4 regions of the Alteribacillus sp. HJP-4 genome follow, and region 3 is predicted to be linked to each of the others. Evidence: predicted binding sites of a transcription regulator. Region 3 holds the regulator's gene; each other region holds the start of a gene.
The links. Region 3 encodes LexA, which represses DNA repair genes until DNA is damaged. Its sites were predicted from a motif close to CGAACATATGTTCG; they were not measured.
Positions count from the first base shown of each region.

Region 1: ACE4RR_RS20250 (sigma-70 RNA polymerase sigma factor region 4 domain-containing protein) is a predicted target of LexA. The motif match lies at 1,839-1,852, and genes of this name have one in related genera.
Region 2: ACE4RR_RS08310 (type IA DNA topoisomerase) is a predicted target of LexA. The motif match lies at 2,559-2,572, and genes of this name have one in related genera.
Region 4: ACE4RR_RS06355 (DNA polymerase IV) is a predicted target of LexA. The motif match lies at 1,399-1,412, and genes of this name have one in related genera.

Region 1 covers NZ_JBHIKY010000037.1:17,833-22,188, forward strand. Annotated here, with positions in the region: gene copZ (copper chaperone CopZ) at 1-128, opposite strand, end outside; gene ACE4RR_RS20240 (metal-sensitive transcriptional regulator) at 191-481, opposite strand; gene ACE4RR_RS20245 (EamA family transporter) at 641-1,537, shown strand; gene ACE4RR_RS20250 (sigma-70 RNA polymerase sigma factor region 4 domain-containing protein) at 1,921-2,532, shown strand; gene ACE4RR_RS20255 (YvrJ family protein) at 2,529-2,690, shown strand; gene ACE4RR_RS20260 (helix-turn-helix domain-containing protein) at 2,683-2,907, shown strand; gene ACE4RR_RS20265 (hypothetical protein) at 3,081-3,581, shown strand; gene ACE4RR_RS20270 (CoA-acylating methylmalonate-semialdehyde dehydrogenase) at 3,709-4,356, opposite strand, start outside.
Region 2 covers NZ_JBHIKY010000007.1:62,925-67,280, reverse strand. Annotated here, with positions in the region: gene ACE4RR_RS08325 (hypothetical protein) at 1-1,311, shown strand, start outside; gene ACE4RR_RS08320 (DUF2584 family protein) at 1,386-1,628, shown strand; gene ACE4RR_RS08315 (2OG-Fe dioxygenase family protein) at 1,660-2,466, opposite strand; gene ACE4RR_RS08310 (type IA DNA topoisomerase) at 2,592-4,356, shown strand, end outside.
Region 3 covers NZ_JBHIKY010000031.1:8,377-12,732, reverse strand. Annotated here, with positions in the region: gene ACE4RR_RS19205 (YneB family resolvase-like protein) at 1-338, opposite strand, end outside; gene ACE4RR_RS19200 (hypothetical protein) at 364-552, opposite strand; gene lexA (transcriptional repressor LexA) at 830-1,453, shown strand; partial or broken gene ACE4RR_RS19190 (cupin domain-containing protein) at 1,618-2,246, shown strand; gene ACE4RR_RS19185 (hypothetical protein) at 2,758-2,925, shown strand; gene ACE4RR_RS19180 (YhcN/YlaJ family sporulation lipoprotein) at 3,122-3,610, shown strand; gene ACE4RR_RS19175 (poly-gamma-glutamate hydrolase family protein) at 3,813-4,356, shown strand, end outside.
Region 4 covers NZ_JBHIKY010000005.1:130,893-135,248, reverse strand. Annotated here, with positions in the region: gene ACE4RR_RS06365 (NAD(P)/FAD-dependent oxidoreductase) at 41-1,123, opposite strand; gene ACE4RR_RS06360 (hypothetical protein) at 1,161-1,313, opposite strand; gene ACE4RR_RS06355 (DNA polymerase IV) at 1,460-2,692, shown strand; gene ACE4RR_RS06350 (hypothetical protein) at 2,733-2,900, shown strand; gene ACE4RR_RS06345 (ABC transporter permease) at 3,469-4,356, opposite strand, start outside.

The DNA of each region.
Region 1 (4,356 bases), on a different contig from region 3:
TCCACTATTCCGGCATCTAAATTCACCTGGACCGCTGCTACACCTTCGAGTCCGCCGACTCCGTCTTCTACAGCTTTGACACAGTGTCCGCAGGACATTCCTTTCACCTTCAGTGTTTCTGTTTTCATGACATACACTCCTTCATTACATTATTATACATTACCTCGGTATAGTATCATTAAACGAAAAATTATTTAATCATTCTTTTCATAACATCGAGCAGCTCTTCAATCGATTCTTCTCCATTTCCATTCTTGATAGCATTAGCTACACAGTGATGAGTATGATCTTCCATTAATGCGAGAGATACTTTATTCATGGCTGATTGAATAGCCGCGATCTGATTTAAAATGTCGACACAGTACCGGTCGTTCTCTACCATATTGTGAATGCCCCGTACCTGTCCTTCAATCCGTTTGAGTCGATTCAGCAGCTGCTGCTTATTCGGCTGTACTGTCTGTTTATCTGTATGCTCCATCATCCACACCTTCCTACATTTATACGTATACCCTGTATTTATAAAATATCATACCCCCATGGAGTAATCAACTATCAAGATTATTTTCTTTTAGGGCGAGATATGAGAAGATAGCTTTGATTTACCATGGAAATGTCCGTTTCCATAGAAAGGATAGATAGAATGTCACGAACAAAAGCGTATGCCTTCGCCATTTCAGGTGCTGCACTTTGGGGCTTGACCGGTCTTTTTGTGCAGTTTTTATATGATTACGGTTTTACTCCCTGGCAGGTCGTTGCCATCCGGGCAATTTTTTCGGGCTTGCTTATTGTGAGCTATCTTAGTATTTTCAACCCCTCCTATTTAAAAATTAATCTGCGGGATCTTCCTTTTTTTATCGGTACTGGAATTATTAGTATTGTATTTTTTAATTGGTGTTTTTTCACAGTCATCGATGAAACATCCATTTCCCTGGCCGTAGTGCTGCTGTATACTGGTCCTTTTTTTGTGACACTGCTTTCACGCTTTTTGTTTAAAGAATGGCTCACGAAGAGGAAAGTGGCCGCTTTGTTTGTAACAATTGCCGGCTGTGCATTTACGGTCGGCCTGCTTCCTTCATTTAACACATCTGTGTCGGGCTTTGCGATTATTACGGGGATCGGTTCCGGATTCTTTTACGCCCTATACAGCATTTTCGGAAAATATGTGAGCCGAAAATATCACTCTCTGACAATTACCGCGTGGTCGTTTATCTGTGCGAGCACGCTTATGCTTCCGGCCGGCGGGCTTCTCCCCCAGGCAGGATTATTTCTGGATCTTCGCGTGCTCTTTTTTGCCGCCGGGCTTGCCTTGATTCCAACGGTGCTGGCCTACATATTTTACACTATCGGCCTTACATATATTGAATCGAGCCGGGCTTCTATTTTATCGACTATTGAGCCGGTCGTCGCCCTGTTTGTAGGCTTTGCCGTATTCGGAGATCAGCTTGGAGGCTGGCAGATGGCAGGAGCCGCGCTTGTCCTATCCTCTATTTTTCTCGTATCCGAAAAAAAACGAATATCTTCATCGAGGGGGCTGTAGCAAAAGCCCCTCTTTATAGAAAAAGTAGTATCCTAAATAGAAGATAGCAGGGGACAAGTCCGAAGACTCCAGTGGGAAGAGCAGCGGCTGAAGATCCGCCGGGCGCGGGTTTCGCCCGGTTAGCTGAAGCGCTGCCCACGGAAAGCGAAGGACTTGTCCACTGCATTTTTACCATGCAAAAGGGGGCGAGTATCATTTATGATACAGCCCTTTTTAGTTCTATTCACTTAGGCCAATACCTTCAATTTTTCATTGCTTAAAATTATATTTTGCATTTTGTTCGGCTTCTGGATAAAATACAGGAACACACGTTCGTATTTGAGGTTGTATTTTTCTCCAAAATCTACCTTTTATAAGTAAGCAGGCCAGAAGGGAGGGACAGCATGAAAGATAGATTATGCAGTCTGAGAGGGCAGTGCCGCAGGCTTGATCGTTTTATCTCTGAGCAGTCCGACTTGATGAACAGTCCTGTGATTCAACAATTTATACAGCAGGAAGAGCACCGTCAGGCTCTTGCAGACGCCTTCTGTAAAAATACTGCCGCCGCGAAAGCCAACCTGGATGATATATTCCGCGCTTTCTACGGGGACATGCAGTTTACATCCTATGTGCTGAAGACCCTGCAGTGGAGTGCTATTCATTTTGACAAACAGCTGCGAAAGCAGAACCAGGTGGAACAGCTTCTTATTGACAGTCACCCAAAAGACGCAGAAATACCAGAATGGCCGGATCTAAAGGTCCCACTCACTGAAGATGCGGCATCTGATCAGAAAGAACGTCTGGCTGACATGATTGAAAATAAGCTCCTTTATCACGGACTCTGCCAATTAACACCACGCCAGCACTATGTTCTGTACGAAAAATATAAAAATGACTTATCTGATCTCGCTATCGCGGAGCAGCTCGGCGTCAGCCAGCAGGCGGTGTTTAAATCAAGAAAAACGGCACTCGAACGATTGTCTCAAATTATGGGAAAGGATGATGTTCGATTATGATTTTTGAATCACTCGCCACTGAATTGTTAGCTAATGTAGGCTTCCCTATTTTTATTTCTGTTTATTTAATGGTCCGGATAGAAAACAAAATTGAAAATGTGTCGGTGAATACACAAAGGCTGTTTGACCGATTTATGAAGGAGGAATACCGTGACTGAGCTTTACAGACTGGCTTATCTCGCAAAGGAAAAAGACGAGGAGGCGATGGCCCGCCTCCTCCTCGAGTTTGAACCTTTTATTCAAAAATCTCTTCGTCAGACAACGATTCAGGAAAAAGAAGATCTGAGACAGCATTTACGATTAAAATGTATCGAAAGCGTTTATCGCTTTTCATATTCTCCCGCCCCCGGCTTTTGGGAGTTTATTAAGAAATAAAATATATTGTGTTAAGTGTTTTTCAACTTAATGACAAAAGAATTAAGTGTCTTTAACGGTTTGGCCTGTACTCTTTTTTCTTCAATACCGTTCGATTATAATCAATCTATCAAATATACGTATAAATGGTATCGACATTCCGGCTTTTGATTAATCGTAAAGGTGTTGGATGCATGAACAAAAATAAAGTATGGAAATGGAGCTTGCCGCTGATGCTGCTTGCAGGGGCTGTGATATTCATTTATGTTGCAGTGACCCCAACTTTCAGTCATGAGTATAAACAACTGACACAACGGCTTGAGGTCGGCTTAAAGTACACCGAACCTAAGGATTCAACTATGTATGTGCTGCCATACGTGGAAAATCCAAATGGCTCCGACCTTACGTTCACGCATAACGGAAGCAACTTTTTCGGTTTGGAAATCCTTGATAAGCAGGGGAACGTCATCAAAGGAGCGGTCACGCTCGAAGCAAATGAGGAAGCATCACCGAATATTCTAAAAACCACGCTGGGCCCGGGCGAAAAGGAAAGCCAGAACCATTATTACAAAGTGACGCTCGATGATGAGGCCGATAGAATCCAAATTTCCTATAATGGCAAAGTAAAAGATGAATTCGGCCTGGATAAAATTGAAGAAGTGATTGAAATTGATGTGAACCATCTGCTGATTTAGTTTATACAGTGCTGCAGAGGAAAAATAGCTTCTAACTTATGAAGTGCACCAAAAGTTGGGCAAGAGTTCGATATTGTATCGGACTCTTGCTTTTTTACCGGCAGATTTTTATTTCTGCGTCTTCTTCTTACCAGCGCGACGTCAGCATCTTTCTTCTCGTGTAAAATTCAACGCCGTCTTTCCCGTTCGCATGCAGATCTCCGTAAAAGGAATTTTTCCATCCGGAGAAAGGGAAGAATGCCATAGGAGCCGGCACATTGACATTGACGCCAAGCATTCCTACTTCAATGTCTTCCCGATACTGGCGGACGGCATGGCCGCTGGACGTGTACAACACGGCGCCGTTGCCAAAATCGGAGCGGTTCGTTACTTCAATTGCCCCGGTCAAGTCCTTGACACGTACAAAGGATAGAACCGGAGCGAATATTTCTCTCTGCCAGATACTCATCTCAGGGGTTACATGGTCAAATATCGTAGCCCCGAGAAAGTAACCTTCTTCCATATCAGCCGCATCTTTCCGTCCGTCGCGGACCAGCACCGCCCCTTCTTTTTCCCCTTCTTCTATATTTCTGTGGACCTTATCCAAATGGGACTGCCGGATGACCGGGCCTAGATTCACGTTTTCATGGAGACCGTCCCCTAAGGTCAGTTTGTCTGCTGCCTGCTTGAGTTCTGAAACCACTTCGTCCGCGATGTCTTCCGTAACAACCACCACAGAAGTGGCCATACAGCGCTGTCCCGCGCTTCCAAATGCCCCACTCATGATTCCCTGGAT
Region 2 (4,356 bases), on a different contig from region 3:
GCCTTAGTATATATAGGTAATATTTTTGCAGAGTCTGAGCAGATTACATATTTACTCGGTATTATCGGCATGTTTGCTTTGATTATTTCCTTTCATGGAGCGAATCGGACTTATCAGGTGCTGGCGGTTGTGTTTTTTATTATTTCTACTTTGCTGTTTTTTTCATGGGAGCTTCCATTCAAGGAGCTGCCGAAATATTTCACCTCTATGGCACTGCTGCTGGCTTTACTTTACATGATCCCATATATTAATCATTTCATGATTGTCGGTCGATATGAACGTTCATTGTATCGTCTGCTGCAGACACGTACGCTGACTCTCCGTTCTTTTTACAGGAGAGTCTCCTTTACTCATTATATGCTCGGCCTATTTATATTTCTGTCAGCAATTCCGCTTGTATATCGGTTTGTTACACAGCGGTTGCATCAATTTTCAGATAAGACAATTCAGAAATTTGCCGTTCAGTCGATGCTGAGGTCTTTTGCGAGCGTCAATGTATGGAGTCCGATTGAGGTGTACATCGCGCTGGTGCTGGGTATTACAGGCGTTTCTTATTTAGGTATTCTTCCATTCCTGTTCGGGTTTTCTATATTCATGCTGATGATAGACTGGGTAATCGCGGGCAAATATAAAAGGCTTCCGCTGCCTGAAGAAGCTCCCGGCCGCCTCTTTGCAAAAAAAGAAAAGCTTAAACTGCTCTCAATGGGGTTCTTTCTCCTTTTGTTTATCAGTACAGCTTCTCTTGTTACTTTTTTGACTCCATTAGATTTTTTTGAATCTCTTATTATTATTATTTTCCCGTATACCTTTAGTTGGGCTTTCATAATACGGCGGCACAAAACGTTTTTGCGGTACAATGCCGTTATGCGCCAGCAGCAGACGAAAACGATGCAAAATTTTATGCTGCTGTTTATAGTACTGGGCTGCTTTAACTCGATTGTTGAGGAAACAAATATCTTCCAGATTATCCGCGGGCCATTTATGGGACTGGGAGATACTCCGCTGCTTTTATTTTTAATGCTTCAAATTAGTTCCATCGCGCTTGCCTGTGCCGGAGTGCATCCACTCGTCACTATCAGTATGCAGGGACTGTTTGTGGAGCCTTTTCTGCAGCAAATTAATCCTTTGAGCATCGCTATTGTGATGATTACTGCTACGCTGGCCAATGATGCGGCAGGTACATTTAATGTGCCAATCACAATGATGAGTCAGTACATGAAACGGCAGCCATACCTTCTTACACTCTGGAACCTGCCATTTGCGCTGATTTTTGGCGGAGCAGGAGTCGGATTGGCTTATCTGCTTTTATGATAAAGAAGGAATTAGGCAATTCATGTCGAAATGGTTTTTATGAAGCTTTTTTTAGATAGAAATGAGGGACTGCCATGGGATTTTCAATGGAAATGAACTGGGACATAATTACACATAAACAAACGGAAAGGCTTGATGAAAGTAATTTTAGATTAATCAAAGACGGGTATCAAATGTATCCGCTTGATCTCTCTCTTCCCATCCACACCTTTGAAGAAAAAGAACCATTTGGAAGAGCCGTTATCAAGAAGGTAGAATGGCAAAATGGGCGTACGATTCTGGATTATGAACTGGTATCATTGAGTTCTGTAAATTAAAAGCGGCTCCATAGCAGGGCCGCTTCCCGTATTAGACGAAATTCATATCTTTTGTATTGCCGCGCATGCTTCTGACCTGGTCAGGATCTGCAATTACTGATGGCTGATAATCAATTAAAATAGCTGAACGTTCTCCTGGTCCGTCACCTTCCCCCTTTTCCACATCCCCAACATAATGAGTTACGAGAGGATCATATATACCATAGGACTCCAGTGGGGAAGACAAGTAAAAGGAAGCTGTCAGCCCGCCCTCCTTAATGTCCTCAGGCAGCCTGCCGCGGTGTTCTGGGATAGAAATCGCATTTAGGCCGCCTTTCACATTTTTGCGGCTGATTAAATGAGCGAACGTAAATGGCTCCCCGTCCTGATGCAGCGTATTTGGTGACGATACTGCTTTTTCTCCGGACTTTTCCGCTTTTAATTTCACAAAGTGAACCCCCGCATGAAACGGCATCAACGCATCTTCTTTTGTCCAGAAGGTCTGTTTAAAGTTGAAAAGAATAATTTTTTCAAGCAGATGGTTCCTCCGTGTTCTTTCCCCTATCGCCGGAAAGCGTCGGTATTCCCCAGTGTACTCAGGATTAAAGCTCCCTTGAAAGTATTCATAATACGTATTTCCATCTATCACCGTTTCCGGGAGCCACTCCATATGATAGGTCCCCGGCATAATAATAGCTCTCGCATAGCGGCGGTAACGGTTCAGAGCCGGAGCGTATTCGTCCTGCGGTAAATGCTCGAACGCCTCTGTCAACTCCTTTAAATCCTCATCGATACCACTGTAATGCAGCATTTTATATAAATTATAATATTCAAACCCTGTATCTTTTAACTTACTCATGTTATGACCTCCAGCATCTCACAAAACTAGCACGTAAAAAGTCTATCACGGAATTTCTATTTTGTGAAAAAAGAAAAAGGTAGTATAATAAAAGAACATTCGTTCTAAAGATGAGGAGCATTATAATGGCTGTTATACTAGCAGAAAAACCTAGCCAGGCACAAGCTTATGCAGAAGCTTTTCCAAAAGGCAGAAAGGAAGATGGGTTTATTTCAATTCCTGCCTGTCATCTATTCCCGAAGGGGGCATATTTAACGTGGGGAGTAGGTCATCTCGTTGAATTAAAGAGTCCTGCTGAGTATGATCCTTCCTGGAAAAGGTGGAGTCTTACCCAGCTTCCGATGATTCCAAAAGAGTTTGAATTTAAGACCACCTACAAAACGAGAAAACAGTTTCAGATTGTACGCCGCTTACTAAAGCAGGCAGAGGAAATAATTATCGCTACAGACTGTGACCGTGAAGGTGAAAATATTGCAAGAAGTATTATCCGTCAAGCGGGGGCTGAGCATAAGCCGGCAAAACGATTATGGATCAACAGTCTTGAAAAAGAGGAAGTTCTGAAAGGATTTGAACAGCTGCGGGAAGCTGAAAGCTATCGCTCTCTTTATGAGGAGGCTCAGGCCCGCCAGATCTCCGATTGGATTGTCGGTATGAATGCGAGCCGCCTCTATACTCTTTTATTACAGAAAAAAGGTGTCAGTGATGTATTCAGCGTAGGGCGTGTTCAGACCCCGACGCTTAAATTAATATACGACCGCCAAAAGGAAATTGAACAGTTTACACCTGAACCTTATTATGAAATCGAAGGAACATTTACCGTAAGTACCGGGACCTACAAAGGAAAAATAAAAAAACAGTACAAATCAGAGGAGGAGGCCCGGAAGCTTCTAGAGCTATACGGTGTAAATAAACAAGCAGAAGGTATCGTTAAAGATGTAAAGATCACTCAGAAACGTCTTAAGCCGCCGCTGCTTCATTCCTTATCGACTCTGCAGACCCTTGCCAATAAAAAGTACAAATACAGTCCTTCAAAAACACTTGATGTGCTGCAGAGCCTGTACGATCAGCCGTTAAAGCTTGTCACCTACCCGAGGACTGATACACAGCACATCACGAAAAATGAATTCAAGTATGTAAAGAACAACTTTTCTTCTTATCAGCAGCTTGCTGGTGCTTCCTTTCAGCCAGCTTCGCTGCAGCCCAGGAAACGCTATGTTGATGATGCTAAAGTACAAGAGCATTACGCAATTATTCCGACAAAGAAGATCCCGACAGAAGCTGCTCTTCAAAAGCTTTCGAAGGAACAGTACAATCTTTACATGGAAGTTGTAAACAGTGTACTCGCGATGTTTCATGAAGACTTTCAGTATGAAGAAACGATTGTGACAACAGATGTGAACAAGCTTTCCTTCTTAAGCAAAGGAAATGTTGAAAAAGTAAAAGGCTGGAAAGAGCTGTTTTATTCAAAAACAAATACTGCCGGCAGGAAGCAGAACGGCAAAGAAACGCTTGTGCTGCCGCCGCTTGAAACAGGAATGAGAGCGGATGCGGAGGTTAAGGTGCTAATGGAAATGACCAGGCCGCCGAAGCTGTATACCGAGGGGCAGCTGATTAATTTAATGAAAACATGTGGGAAAGTAATTGAAGATGATGAGGAAGCTAAACAGACATTAAAAGATGTAGAGGGTCTTGGTACAGAAGCGACACGAAGCAGCATTATTAAGACACTGATCCGCCAGGAGTATATAAAGGTAGTAAAAAATATTGTTCATGTGACAAGAAAGGGTGAGATCCTATGTGAGGCTGTGGAGGGCTCCTTATTATCAAAGCCGCAGATGACTGCGAAATGGGAGTTATTCTTAAAGAAGATAGGGGCAGGGGAAGCAGAAA
Region 3 (4,356 bases):
TCTGACAGCTGCAGTTCTCCCCCGTCACGCACGGTATATACATTTACGGACTGCTTAAACAGTTCATGCAGAACGGCGAGTTTGGCATTTCCTCTTCCAAGCCGCGTATCATCCTGCACACAGAATATATCGGCTTTTCCTTCATTTACATCATCGAGAGCCTGGAGTAGTCCTTCTCTTTCAAGCGTATATCCGCTTGCTGTCTCTCTGATAATAGAATAAATATTAAATCCTAACGCTTCACAGAGTACTGTCAGCTCTTCCTCCTGTCTTTTCAGCGAGGTCTGCTGTGACTCCTTCCCCGTACTTACTCTGCAATAAATGATACAAGTCTTCATGGCAGTCCCCTTCAAAACTATAATGTTAATCGGTTATTGAATTATAGGTAAACATATCCGGATTTTTTTCTGAAACAATTAGTGCGTCCGATCCTTCCACCTCTGCCGGGCTGACAGCGGATAATTCTACTACAGTGATTAACAATATGATAGAAAAAATAAATAATAACAAAATCGCCCATTCCTGGATAGAGAGCTGTTTAACTTTTGACATAATGTTTCCTCCTCAAAATAAGAATGTATGTTCCTATCCTGCGTTTATTATATAAAGAACTTCTGTTCGCGTCAAGGAAAAATTAGAACGGATGTTTGCGCACGTATGTTTTTCATGATACAATCGGTATTGAAAGATGAACCAATGCAGAGAAATATTGTGAATTATGAAGATTACTTAAACTGACTTAATAATATGTACAGGCTGATAGTATGTATATTCATATTATTTTGAAATCATGCTGTGAGATCTTATTTTCTAGAAACGAGGTGCTTTTATGTCAAAAGTGTCCAAACGGCAACAATTGATATTGGAATTTATTAAAGATGAAGTTAAGAAAAAAGGTTATCCGCCTTCCGTTCGTGAAATCGGGGAAGCAGTCGGACTCGCGTCAAGCTCAACAGTGCACGGCCACCTTGCCCGTCTGGAAAGCAAAAACTTAATCCGCAGGGATCCGACAAAGCCGCGTGCCATCGAGGTCCTTGAAGCAGGTGATGAAGCAGAACAAATTTCGGAAAGATCCGCTGTTTATATCCCGGTTATTGGTAAAGTTACAGCCGGGGACCCAATTACTGCTGTAGAAAATATTGAAGAGTATATACCGCTCCCGGACCGGATGGTAACTGATGAAGAAGTCTTTGCGCTTACAATTCAGGGAGACAGCATGATTGAGGCGGGTATTTATGACGGAGACCTCGTTATTGTCAGGCAGCAGCAGAGCGCAGATAACGGAGATATCATCGTAGCTATGACTGACGAGCTTGAAGCGACGGTGAAGCGTTTCTACAAAGAAGACAATTACATCCGCCTCCAGCCGGAAAACTCTGCTTTAGACCCGATAATTCTGGATAATGTCACGATTCTCGGTAAAGTTACGGGCGTTTTCCGTACGATTCATTAACTGCGACAGCATTTACACCATGCCGATTAAAAAAAGGATCATCACTACAAGCCCTCGGTCTATCATTTAGACTGGGGGCTTTTTTATGAGATTTTTCATGAACACAACCGATGGGCAGATGCATATTATAAAAGGAAATCAATTGAAAAAGAGGTGAAGCCGCCGTGAGCACACCGCTCGATTATACTTCCCCGTCCGTTCAATATACATTTGATGTTAATAACAGTCCGCTGTTTAAAAAAAACAATCAAAACTACATTAATATATTAGGAATTCAACAATTAAACTCCCTGCAGAATGTGTCTTTGCTGGATATTTTTTTAAGTACTGACAATGCGTTGAACCACACTACCACCAAAACGCAGCTGAACTCGTATATTGTATATCCGGAGAAGCACTTGTTTCCATCCTGAATCCATTTACGAAAGAAATTTTAAATTTTACGATTTCCCCCGGGCAGGTCGCAAACGTGCCCCAGGGGTGGTGGCATTATGAAATAGCTTTGGTGGACAATACTCATCTGTTAGCTATTTTTGATGCCCCCACTCCTGAAGTGATACTGGGCTCAGATATCCTTTCGTTTACCCCTGCCAATGTTATGGCCCACACTTACTGCCTCGATGAAAATGAATGGAAAAATGTCACAGCACCTATTAAGCCGTCCACGTATATTGGTCCGTACGAAGACTGCGAGCGTACGCAGGGCAATGTCGTGCAGCATTACCACCAGCCGCATTATCACCCGCGCTATTATTATCCCTATAGTCAAGGCCGTCATCCGCGTAGATTTTAACTACATGTGACCGCTTTTGTAGTTTATCTATATGAAGCTGAAAGGCTGGGAATAATCCCCAGCCTCTTTATTTAACCAAATTTCTGAAATGTAGATAGAAAATCTCCTCCGTCTCGAAATCACCAGGAAGTTAGACTATTTATGATTATGCTTGCTTTCTGGAGATAGGAAATGCTGATAAAACATTGCTTCTTTTTAATACTCTGAAAGCTTCTTTATGGTGACACCAGATTAGTATATTGTTTTCATTCATTCGATGCACGGTCACAATTCGCTGAGAGAGGGTTCCGTCTTTGGCTTCGTAAATAATCTGTATCCTTCGCTTATTAGCACATGCTTTTTTCAAAACAGTGTCCAATCATATCACCTCATTCGCTCTTAACTTTAGTATATGCGAACGGGAGTTCTTTATGTACAGGTAATGAATGGAAGTAAAAATTAACTCCTGTATTGTATTAGCTAATACATAAGCTGCATGGCACAGGAAATAGTAAGAGGAAGGAGTGATAAAATGTTTGATAAGAAAGAAGAAGTCCCCCACCGCAAAAAGTCGGAAAAGGAAGTAGAGCAGCCGGACACAAAAGAGTGGACTGAGCATACTCCGCACCCGGACAAAAGTATCGTCGAATCAAATTCAGAAGAGCTCCGCTATAAAAACGCTGATTCTATTTATGAATAATTTATTGGCGGACTCAATGGAATGAAAACAAACTCCAGTAAGGAAAAGCTTAGCTTCTCGCCAATACATGAGGCGAATGCCTAAGCTTTTCTACTTTTAAAATGTAAACGAGGAGAGAAAAAAATTTTCTATTTATTGTATATAAAAATTTATACAGAGAAAAATATATTATCTACTAAAAATTGGAGGTAATATAATGAAGATTCTAAAAAGAACACTCTCGATCATGCTAGTTGTTTCTCTGATGGCGGGCTGTGCAGCAAATCAGGGGAATGGGGATAACCAGACAGATGAAAGAGAGGAGACTGAAAATTTAACTCAGACAAACAACAACGATAATGAAAATCAAACTCACATGGAAGTTGCCGATGAAGCTGCTGAAAAGGCAACAGATTTAGAGGAAGTAAGAGTTGCTTATGTTATTGTGGCCAATAAGACCGCATATGCTGCGGTAGAATTAGAAGAAGAGCCCGAAGAAGAAATCGGAGAAGATGTAAAACAAAAAATTTCTGAGGAAGTAAAGTCAACAGATGATAATATAGAAAATGTATTAGTGTCCGCTAATCCAGATTTTGTAGATCGTATGACTAACTATGCAGATAAAATTGAGAACGGGCAGCCAGTAGAAGGTCTTTTTGAAGAGTTTAATAAAATGGTACAGCGTGTTTTTCCTGCCGGCCAATAAAATATTTATAATTACAACTTCTAATAATAAATTGAAAGAAAAACCAGTATTGAGAATGCAGTATACTTCAGCTGGTTTTTCTATTTTTTTCTATAATGAATTCAATTGAATTATGATTTTCATAAACTTACCCAGCCTCCCCAATTAAAAATGTAGTCAAGTGAAGGTAAACATCATATGTTAAGAAAAAGGGATGTTTAACATGAAATTATGCGAAACTTTGTCTATTTTAATTGTCCTTCTGCTTTACATGGTGGTTTCACTTCTCTTCTTTCTTTCCATTGCAAAAGCTGATTATTATAATTCTTACGAAAAATTATCTGAAAATGAAGAATTAAATGAAGATTACATAATAATTTTCGAGAACCGACGAAGTAATATTACGATTTTTGCAATTCACGGCGGGGGAATCGAGCCGGGGACCTCAGAACCAGCTAAAGATTTAGCAGATGAATTAAATTTATCGTATTACCTTTTTGAAGGCATCAAGTCATCGAACAATCAACTATTGCATATCACTTCTGTAAATTTTGATGAACCAATAGGGAGAAGCCTCGCAAAGAATTCTAAGAGTGCTTTGTCAATCCACGGAAATAAAGGAGATGAGCCTGTTATTTACTTGGGCGGAAGAGATGAAATATATAAAAATATGCTTCGGTACTCACTTCAAACCCGTGGATTTCAAGTGGAGGATGCACCTGCTGAAATAGACGGGATGAGTAAAGCAAATATTGTCAATGATACTA
Region 4 (4,356 bases), on a different contig from region 3:
TCCGGGAGACTGGAGGGAACAAAAATGAAGAGAATTCAGCTTAATCCCGGACGAACGGATTGAGCAGCATACTCATCATTTTTACCACATTCTTATCCGTCTGAAATAATTTTTTCCCTAGCCAGCCATTGAGCTGGTGAACGACTAGATCAAAAGAATGGTTGTCGAGCTTTTCCATGCCACGCCGCAGCGTCAGCGAATCAAAGTAGCTTTTTCGCAGTGGTTTTGTATATTCTTCGTATTTCCCAAATCCGCAAATATCATAGGCGGCGTAAATACCAGTTAAGAGAGCGGCGAATTGTCCAAATCCTAAAAACGGCATTACAGCGCCAAAGCAATTTCCTGTCATAAATGTATTACCGAGACGCGGTGACTTACATATTCCGATTTCATAGTCATGAATGTGAAATTGATCAGTAATCTTTAAATCCTGCCGCAGCTCCGTGCAGACCGCCTTGTAAAATTTGTCCCACTGCACTGCCACCTTTTCTTGTGAAAGCTGCGGGGAGTCCGGAAAAGCAATCACAATGTTTGCCTCTCTTTTAGAAAAAGGCATCAGGTACGCGTATCCCTTTGGTGCAAAATCATTATTCAGCCAGACCATTACCCCGTTTGGTTCAAACTCTCCCTCCACGGTGGCGCCCTTCAACGAGACAGAAAAATCTTTCGTGTAATTTTCCATTTGAAGCGCGTATGAAGCATCACCTGTCGCAAGAATCACGTGTGTAAAGTTCTTCATTAACTCTTCATAAGATACTTCTGAATGAAATGTAATTTTTGAAGAAATTTGTTCCGCTAATTGATTCTCCAGTGCAAGGCGGTGCCTTCCCCGAAGATTCATAGTTCCTGCCGGTTCTTTAATAACCGCTTGGTTATTTTCCGATAAGAAAGAGATTTTGTTTATATGACTGCTCGGTCTTAAATGAAGGTTGAATTCTTCTGAGAAGTAACGAAAACAGTCCGTAACCGGGGAGGTAAGTAAGGATATAAAAGCTTCTCCGTTAATAAACCGATCTCCCGGCATGCTGCGTTTTTCAAAAATAGCCGGTGAAATACCATGCCGTTCGAGCATAAGCGCGCAGGATAAACCGGCCAGGCCAGCCCCCATAATTGCTACATTCATTCGTTTCGCCTCCACATTGGTTTTTCTGTAAAAAGTTTTATCCTTCTTCAAAATCATCCGGGCCCTTTTCGTGAACCTTTTGATCAGGCTGGGTCTGCGGGTCTATGTCCTGGTGCTCCTGCTTTTTCCTCTGCTGCTCCAGGGAGTCTTCCTGATTTCTGTGCGAATCGGCGGGATCTGTTTTTTTCATCGTATCGCTCCTTTTTTCGTAGTATTTTTTAGATGGTCATCTTGTATACGTTTTTCTCTTTTGGAAAACAATAACTATTGATAAAAGAACTTATGTTCGATTATACTAAAAGTACCAAACCCGGCTCAGCAACGGAGAGATGATCGATGGACCGCACGATTTTTTTAGTGGATATGCAGTCTTTTTATGCCAGCCTCGAGAAAGTGTACCGGCCTGAGCTTGCTGAAAAGCCAGTGGTCGTGGCGGGAGATCCGAAAATCCGCAGCGGGGTTATTCTTGCTGCCTGTCCTGTCGCAAAGAAGTGGGGTGTTCAGACAGCTGAGCCTCTCTGGCAGGCGGAGGGAAAATGCCCGGACTTGATTGTAGTGCGGCCACGGATGCAGTTTTATCTGGACGCTTCTGTACAAATCGCCCAATCCCTTGAGGATTTCAGTGATGAAGTGGAACCGTACAGTGTCGACGAAATTTTTGTGGAAATGACGCATACCCTCAAGCTTCTCGGCATCGATGCAGCCGGCGGTGCCCGCTGCATTCAGCGGACGATCAAGCGGATGCTCGGGGTCAATGCCCGCGTCGGGATCGGCCCTTCAAAGGTGCTTGCTAAAATGGCATGTGACCATTTTGCCAAAAAGAATCCGGATGGTTTTTTTGAACTGACTGAAGCGAATCTCCGAGAGACGCTGTGGAGGCTCCCGGTCGGAAGCATGTTTGGGGTCGGCAGGCGGATGAATGACCACTTTCGGAACATGGGCATCCGCACGATCGGTCAATTAGCGGCTTTCCCGCTCGATCCGCTGAAGAAACGCTGGGGCATAAACGGCGAGCTGCTCTGGCGGACAGCTTACGGCTGGGATCCGGCGCCGGTTACAGTTAATACCCATATCCGCCGCAAAGCGATAGGACATCATATGACGCTGCCGCGCGATTACTACACATGGAATGAAGTGAAGGTCGTTCTGCTTGAACTGAGCGAGGAGGTGGCACGCCGCGCCCGCGCAAATGGCTATATGGGGATGACGGTTTCCACCGGGGCAGGCGGTCATGATTTCGACCATCCTGCCGGATTTCACCGTCAGCGTAAGCTGGAGGATTACACGAATGACGGGGCGGTTATTTACGAGGCGGCGGCCGCCTTATTTCAGGAGCACTGGGGTGGATATCCACTCCGCAGTGTCGGCATTGCCATTGATCAACTGACATCGGATGCGTTTCGGCAGCTGAATTTGTTTCATCCTGTGCAGGATCGTGATACGTTAAACCGGACTATGGATGAGTTGAAAAAGCGCTACGGCAATGACACGCTGCTGCGTGCTTCTTCTCTGACAGCGGCTGGCCAGGCGCAGCTGCGCGCTAAAAAAATCGGCGGCCATTATAAATAATTTACTTTTGTCCCATCCACTTTTTTAAAACAGAGAAAGTATGGGTTTTGTTGATTTCATCCCTGCAGGCGGGCGCTTTCCGCGGGGCTTGTCTTCAACTAATTCTGTCTCAGCGAAGCTTCGTCAGAATGGATTTTCAGACTTCGCTGATCCCGACGGAGTCGCCGCCTTCCGTTCTTCAATCGAAGAATATACACAAAAAGCGTGACTTTGCATTTATTTCTCGTGTTGACATTATACAAGTCAAAGAATGACCTTACGAAGTGGATGGGACAAATCAATAATAGCTGCTTGATAGACGAATAATATTTTCTTTGAAGGAGAAATCAGGTCATTTGCGTAGTCAAAATGCGAGACTCCTAGTCGATGTTGGCCACGTCCTGTGGCCAACATCGACACTAGCACGTCCTGTGCGTCGAGGAACAGCACGAGTCTCAAGACTCCCCAGGCAGTGCTCTTTCTGCCGGGGAGGCTTGAGCCGTGCCCTGGGAAAGCGAAGCGTTTTGACGGAGCAAATATGAAACTCATAATTAACAAACAGGGGCTGCAGCAAAAGCCCCTGTTTATAGAAAAAGTAATATCCTAAATAGCAGGGGACAAGTCCGAAGGCTCCAGTGGAAGAGCAGCGGCTGAAGATCCGCCGGGCGCGGGTTTCGCCCGGTTAGCTGAAGCGCTTCCCACGGAAAGCGAAGGACTTGTCCCCTGCTTTTTTTACCATGTGCAAAAGGGGCGAGTATCATTTATGATACAGCCCCTTACTCATGCAGATGCAGACTTCACTCTTTTTTTGAAAGCTGCACGGCCTCCTTCATATCCTTTAACGAATTGGACTTTCCATACATTAACACCCCGCCGCGGTAAACACGCGCGCCAATAATCCCAAGCAGCACAATGGCCATGACCATCAGCGCTATGGCGATCCCGATTTCCCAGGCCGGGATGGAAAGCAGGCTGACCCGCAGAAACATCAGCATAGGAGTGAAAAATGGAATAAACGAGGTGACCGTGACGATCGTTGAATCAGGAGCACTCAACCCATAAATAGCGATAAAAAACGCGATCATAATCAGGTAAATCATCGGCGCAATCAGCTGATTAACATCTTCCGATCTGCTGACGATCGAGCCTAGCATGGCGGCAAGTGTTGCATACAATAAATAACCGAGCAGAAAGAAAATAACCGCATATACATAAATTGAAAAGCTCGCGTCCTGCCACCCAAAGGTATGAAACAGCGACGTTTCATTCTGATTGGTTTGAATAACAACCAGCACAGTAATTAAAATCGCAAGCAGCTGAGTCAACCCAAGCAGCGCGATTCCAAAGATCTTCGCAAACATCTGCAAAACCGGCGAAGCGCTGGAGACGAGAATTTCCATCACGCGCGAGGATTTCTCGGTGGCCACATCCATCGCGAGCATGTTGCCGTATATAATGACGGACAAATAAAGCAAAAACAGTATCCCGTAGACGAGACCTGCAGCACTGCTCCGCTCCGCCTCGCTGATCGCATTTTCCTCCAGAGCAATGGTTTCAAAGGCAACAGGTGAGGTGATTGCCTGGGCAGCAGCCGGATCGACCTCGGCCTGCTCAGCAGCAAGCTCAGTCTTCACAGGCTGCAGGGCCTGGGCAATCGTTCTTGTCGTATTTGTTGCATTCCCCTG